Regions from separate parts of the Bradyrhizobium sp. USDA 4341 genome, predicted to be linked through region 1. Evidence: riboswitches for the same ligand, from Rfam matches in the RefSeq annotation. Region 1 holds a riboswitch; the other holds the start of a gene.
The links. A riboswitch is a leader RNA that binds a small molecule or an ion and turns the genes downstream of it on or off. The one in region 1 is predicted to bind S-adenosylmethionine.
Positions count from the first base shown of each region.

Region 2: linked by a shared signal. The riboswitch ahead of metX (homoserine O-acetyltransferase MetX) and the one ahead of ACVIGB_RS28215 (O-succinylhomoserine sulfhydrylase) in region 1 are both predicted to bind S-adenosylmethionine.

Region 1 is NZ_JBSSGO010000002.1:4,677,092-4,680,496, reverse strand. Features, by position in the region: gene ACVIGB_RS28215 (O-succinylhomoserine sulfhydrylase) at 22-1,230, opposite strand; SAM riboswitch at 1,307-1,386, opposite strand; gene ACVIGB_RS28210 (2'-deoxycytidine 5'-triphosphate deaminase) at 1,520-2,626, shown strand; gene ACVIGB_RS28205 (hypothetical protein) at 2,766-3,405, shown strand, end outside.
Region 2 is NZ_JBSSGO010000002.1:6,525,526-6,528,930, forward strand. Features, by position in the region: gene hisC (histidinol-phosphate transaminase) at 1-608, opposite strand, end outside; gene ACVIGB_RS36890 (chorismate mutase) at 645-1,508, opposite strand; SAM riboswitch at 1,695-1,774, shown strand; gene metX (homoserine O-acetyltransferase MetX) at 1,859-3,064, shown strand; gene metW (methionine biosynthesis protein MetW) at 3,061-3,405, shown strand, end outside.

The DNA.
Region 1 (3,405 bases):
GTCGGGGCTTCTTCGCCCGCCTCAAACCTGCTCGAGAGCGCGTTCAAAATCCTCGATCAAATCGTCGGGGTGCTCGAGCCCGGCCGAGAAGCGGATAAAACCTTCGCTGATGCCGAGCTCGGCGCGGGCCTCCGGCGCCAGGCGCTGATGCGTCGTGGTGGCGGGATGCGTGACCAGGCTCTTGGCATCGCCGAGATTGTTGGAGATGCGTGAGATCTTCAGCGCATTGAGGCAGCGGAAGGCGCCGGCCTTGCCGTCCTTGACCTCGAAGCCGACCAGCGTCGAACCGGCGCCCATCTGCTTCTTCACGGTCTCGGCCTGCGGATGATCGGGGCGGCCGGGATAGACCAGCCGCGTGATCTTCGGATGCTTCGCCAGCGCCTCGGCGATCTTCGCCGCGTTCTCGGTCTGCGCGCGGACCCGGATGCCGAGCGTCTCCAGCCCCTTCAACAGTACCCAGGCGTTGAACGGCGACAGCGACGGGCCGGTCTGGCGCATGAAATTATGGATATGCTCGGCGATGAAGGCCTCCGACGACAGGATGACGCCGCCGAGGCAGCGGCCCTGGCCGTCGATATGCTTGGTCGCGGAATAGACCACGACGTCGGCGCCGAGCGACAGCGGGCTCTGCCAGATCGGCGTCGCGAACACATTGTCGACGATCAGCCGGGCGCCGCCGCTATGCGCGATCTCCGCAATCGCGCCGATGTCGAGCACGTCGAGTGTCGGATTGGTCGGGCTCTCCAGGAAGAAGGTCTTGGTGTTCGGCCGCAATGCGCGCTGCCACTGGTCGAGATCGAGGCCGTCGACCAGCGTGGTCTCGATGCCGTAGCGCGGCAGCAGGTCCTGCACGACGTAGAGGCAGGAGCCGAACAGCGCCTTCGACGCCACCACGTGGTCGCCGGCCTTCAGCGGCGCGAGGATCGCGGTGGTCACCGCGGCCATGCCGGTCGCGGTCGAGCGCGCGGCTTCCGCGCCCTCGAGCTCGATCATGCGGCGCTCGAACATCGCAATGGTCGGATTGGAATAGCGCGAATAGATGAAGCCGGGATCCTGACCCTTGAAGCGCGCCTCGCATTGCTCGGCGGTGTCGTAGACGTAACCCTGGGTGAGAAACAGCGCTTCCGACGTCTCCCCGAATTGCGAGCGGAGGGTGCCGCCATGGACGAGGCGGGTTTCGGGACGAAAGCGGGCGGTATCTTTGGATTCAGAAGACTTGGATTCAGACATGTGACCTCCGACGTGGCCATTTCCCTCGGAAAATGGCCACAAAAAAACCGGCCTGGAGCAACCTCCACAAGCCGGGATCACACTGTCCCCGGCCTGTTTAGCGACTTATTTAACGTGGCTGCAAGCCGGCCGGCTCAAATCACCACGGGATAAGTGCAGCTGATATTCCCTCGCGCCCTTTCCGTCAAGACGGTCATCGGATAACCCGTAAAAGCCCATAATTTGGGGCTTGGTGGCCGCTCAGAGTATGATTTTGGGCCATCTCGAGGGATCGCCAAGGGACCGCATCGTGTCGTTCACGCTGGAAGACGAATCCAACGGAATTCTGCCCGACCGCATGATCGCGGAGATGGCGGAGGCCGGCCTCATTCTGCCCGCCTATGACTTTGTCGAGAGCCAGATCCAGCCGGCAAGCCTCGACCTGCGCCTCGGCGACATCGCCTACCGCGTCCGCGCCAGCTTCCTGCCGGGGCCCGATGCCACGGTCGCGGAGCGGATCGACCAGCTGAAGCTGCACGAGATCGATCTCTCCGACGGCGCGGTGCTGGAGACCAATTGCGTCTACATCGTCCCGCTGCTGGAGAGCCTGGCGCTGCCGCCGGAGATCGTGGCTGCGGCCAACCCGAAGAGCTCGACCGGACGGCTCGACGTCTTCACCCGCGTGATCGCCGACGGCACCCGCCGCTTCGACATGATCGGCGCCGGCTATCACGGTCCGCTCTATGCCGAGATCAGCCCGAAGACGTTTCCCGTGCTGCTGCGCGAGGGTTCGCGGCTCAGCCAGGTCCGCTTCCGGATCGGCGAAGCGACCTTGACCGCCGACGAGCTCGACGCGCTGCATGCCGCCGAGCGGCTGGTCGATGCCGACAATGCCGATCTCACCCATGGCGTCGCGCTGTCGGTTGATCTCTCCGGCGAGAACTCGGGCGGCTTCGTCGGCTATCGCGCCAAGCGCCACACCGGCGTGGTCGATGTCGATCGCCGCGGCGGCTATTCGGTCGAAGAATTCTGGGAGCCGATCAAGGCGCGGCCCGACGGCAGCCTCATTCTCGATCCCGGCGAGTTCTACATCCTGGCCTCGAAAGAGGCCGTGCAGGTGCCGCCGGACTACGCCGCGGAGATGGTGCCGTTCGATCCGCTGGTCGGCGAATTCCGCGTCCACTATGCCGGCTTCTTCGATCCCGGCTTCGGCTATGCCGGCGCCGGCGGCAAGGGTGCGCGCGCCGTGCTCGAAGTGCGCTCGCGCGAGGTACCGTTCATTCTCGAGCATGGCCAGATCGTCGGCCGCCTCGTCTATGAACGCATGCTCGAGCGCCCCGACGCGCTCTACGGCCAGCGCATCGGCTCGAACTACCAGGCGCAGGGCCTGAAGCTCTCCAAGCATTTCCGCGTTTAATTCCGTAGCCCGGATGAAGCGCAGCGAAATCCGGGACGGTGCATACGTGGATTGAGCCGTCCCGGATTGCGCTTCGCTGCATCCGGGCTACGATTGCGCATGCGAGCTCGACCTCGCCAACAAGAGCCAGGGAGCGAACATGACCGCAGGCGAAAGCGCACAAGAGGCGCAGTGGCGGAAGTGGCGCAGCGTTGCCGATCTCTATCACGCCTTCTTCACGGGGCTGATCCTCACCGTGGTCACGCGGCGCGGCACCGCCGACGCAGCCGAATTCGTCTTCCGCGTGTTTCGCCGCCAGCAGCAGGAGCGCTTCCTGCCCGGCTTGAAGAAGCTCGGCCTCGACGGCCTGCCGCCCGCGGTCGCGGCCGCGCGATATCACTATCTCTCCAACTGGATCGGCGGCGTGCATGTCGAATACATGTACGAGACCGACCGCAAGGCCTGGATCCGCTATCCGCCGCCGCGCTGGATCTGGAAGGGCACGGCGATCTGCGGCGTGCCCGGCGAGGTCTCGCGCGCGATGCTGCGCGGCTGGCACGCCAACAACGGTGTCGCGCTCGGCGATCTCAGGCTCGGCTTCGTCTGCACCAAGCAGAGCGTCGACGGCCAGGACGGGCTCGAGGGCTACTACTGCGAATACGATCATCCGCTCGAGCTCGACCAGCGCCTGGTGTTCGCGCGCCATCTCGAGGCGCCGCTGTTCGATTCCAGAACCGCGCCGGCATTGCCGGTCGACAGCTGGCCGAAACCGCGGCTGGAAAAGGCCTATCGCAACTACG
Region 2 (3,405 bases), 1.8 Mb from region 1:
CCGAGCTCGTAGTCGTTGCGCGAGACGTAGTCGGCATAGGCGGCGTCGAGCACCAGCAGCACATGCGACGGGAGTTCGGCGCGCAGCCGCTTGACCTCGTCGAACGGGATATAGGTGCCGGTCGGATTGTTCGGGTTGGCGAGCCAGACCAGTTTCGTGCGCGGCGTCACCACCTTGAGGATGGCGTCGACGTCGGCGGTGAAATTGGTCTCGGCCGCGATCACGTTCCTGGCGCCGTTCGCCATGGTGGCGATCGGGTAGACCAGGAAGCCATGGGTGGTCGAGATCGCCTCGTCGCCGGGTGCGAGATAGGTGTGCGCCAAGAGGTTGAGGATCTCGTCGGAGCCGGCGCCGCAGATGATGCGATCGGGATCGAGCCCATAGGCGCGGCCGATCGCCTCGCGCAGCACGCGCGAGGTGCTCTCCGGATAGTCCTCGAGATGGTCAGCCGCGGCCTTGTAGGCCGCGATCGCCTTGGGAGACGGGCCGAACGGCGTCTCGTTGGCGGACAGCTTGAACACTTTGCGGCCCGGTTCCGGCACCGGGCTCTTGCCGGGCGTGTAGGGCGCAATATCGAGGATGCCGGGATTCGGCACGGGGCGGGACATCATCAACTCCGATGGGCGGATGGGCCGGCGCTTAGCCTAGCTCCTGGCCGATCCGTTAGAGGGCACCGTATAGCGCGTTGCGTGGCTGCCGACGAGGGCCGAAGAGCGCACCGAGGCGCCGGCCTCGATCAAGGCGAGCCTGATCTTCTCGAAACCCTTGTTAGTCAGGTCTTGCCCGGTGACCGACACCAGCAGGGCCGCGCCGTCGAAGGCGGTGTCGGGGACCGCGACGATCTCGGCGAGCGGGGCCAGCGCGCGGGCGACATCGGCGTTCCAGCCGGAGACGCGCACGCTCCAGGTCTGCACCTCGGTCACCATGGCGTCGTCGGCGACCCGCGAGATCACGAACACCGGCAGCGCGGCGGGATGGTCGGCGCGTTCGAGGAACGGCAGCCGTGCGATGATCTTCGGCGCGCCATCGGCTTCGAGCGCATTCCACCACGGCGTGCGGCTCGCGATCGCGGAGACCAGCGCGAGGTCGCCCTTCGACTTCGCCGCCGCCTCGACCGCGGCCTGGGCGCTGAAATGCGACACGTAAGGCACCACGAAGCCGAAGTGAAACCGCGCCGAGTCGCGCATGGCGGACTCGCCCACGGAAACATCGGCGTGCACCGCGAACGGCGCCTGCACGTAAGTGAAGGTCGAGATGATGACGCGCCAGATGCTCTCGATGGTGTCGAGCGGCAGGATACCGCGATGGCGCCGCACCAGTTCGCGCATCATGCTGGCCTCGCGCGCCGGGCGGAACGCCGAGCCGACCTCCTGGGTCTTCTTGACCTGGATCAGGCGGTCGATGATGTCGCCGCGCGCCATCAGCAGGCGGTGAACCTGCTCGTCGATCGCATCGATCTCCTTGCGCAGCTCCTGCAGCGAGGGCGGCGACGGGGGTGGGTTGGACATGCTCTCAAACCTTGTCGTCCGGGCGGCCCGATGCCGTGCCAGACAGGGTCCCTGATTAGGAAAGACGGCCAGCGAAAGCAAAGAGAAACGTCGCAGGCGTGCCTTGCGCATTCGGTTAACCATCGGCGGCCGGCAAGGGGAGGTTCGCTGGCCGCCTTGACGACGGGGGGCCTGAGGACTAGGTTCGCTCCACTCCGTGGTCATTTGAGCCGGCCGGCTTGCAGCCACGTTAAACAACTCGCTAAACAGGCCGGGGGACAGATCAGCTCCCGGCCGAACCTTGTTCAGGCCGGGTTTTTTATGGCCTGATTTCTGTTCGAGCCCTCCCGCGCGAGGGCAGGGTCGCCTAGATGAGCAACGTGCGTCCGATACCGAGCCCGCCGATGTCCAGCGATGATCGCGCCCATGAGGCCGATCACCCGTCGTCATTGGTGGCGAAGTTCGGCATGGATCAGCCGCTGAAGCTGGATTGCGGCGTCGATCTCGCGCCGTTCCAGATCGCCTATCAGACCTATGGCCAGCTCAATGCTGACAGGTCCAACGCGATCCTGATCTGCCACGCGCTGACCGGCGATCAGCACGTCAACAACACCCATCCCGTCACCGGCAAGCCCGGCTGGTGGGACACCATGGTCGGCGCCGGCAAGCCGATCGATCCCGAACAATACTTCATCATCTGCTCCAACGTGATCGGCGGCTGCATGGGCTCGACCGGGCCCGCGTCGCTGAACCCTGCGACCGGCAAGGTGTGGGGGCTCGATTTCCCGATCATCACGATCCCCGACATGGTGCGCGCGCAGGCGATGCTGATCGATCGCCTCGGCATTGCGACGCTGTTCTGCGTCGTCGGCGGCTCGATGGGCGGCATGCAGGTGCTGCAATGGACCGCTGCCTATCCGGAGCGCGTGTTCTCGACGCTCGCGATCGCCTGCTCGACGCGGCACTCGGCGCAGAATATCGCGTTCCACGAGCTCGGCCGTCAGGCGGTGATGGCCGATCCGGACTGGCGCGGCGGCCGCTATGTCGACGAGGACACCCATCCGCATCGCGGACTGGCGGTGGCGCGGATGGCGGCGCACATCACCTATCTCTCGGACGCCGCGCTGCACCGCAAGTTCGGACGGCGGATGCAGGATCGCGAGCTGCCGACCTTCTCATTCGATGCGGATTTCCAGGTCGAGAGCTATCTGCGCTACCAGGGCTCGTCCTTTGTCGAGCGCTTCGACGCCAACAGCTATCTGTATCTCACGCGCGCGATGGACTATTTCGACATCGCCGCCGATCACAATGGCGCATTGGCGAATGCGTTCGCCGGCATCAAGACGCGGTTCTGCGTGGTGTCGTTCACCAGCGACTGGCTGTTTCCGACCTCGGAATCGCGCGCGCTGGTGCATGCGCTGAATGCGTCGAGCGCACGGGTGTCGTTCGCCGAGATCGAGACCGATCGCGGCCATGACGCGTTCCTGCTCGACGTGCCGGAATTCCTCGAGATCTCCCGCGCCTTCCTGCAGGCCGCGGGCAAGGCGCGCGGACTGAAGGATGACGGCCAATCATGAGCATGCAGCAGACATTGCCCTTGCCGGGCGTCGCGCCGGAGCGGACCGGCGGCTATCGCACCGATCACCTGCTGGTCGCCGACATGGTGCGGCCGGGCTCGCGCGTGCTCGACGTCGGCTGCGGCGACGGCGAATTGCTGCAGCTGCTGGAGAGCCGCGGCATCGACGGCCGCGGCATCGAGTTGTCGCGCGAGGGCGTCAATGGCTGCGTCGCCAAGGGCCTCGCGGTGGTGCAGGGCGACGCCGACACCGACCTCGTCAACTATCCCGATGACGCCTTCGATTACGTGATCCTGTCGCAGACCCTGCAGGCGACGCGGCAGCCCAAGGTGGTGCTGGAG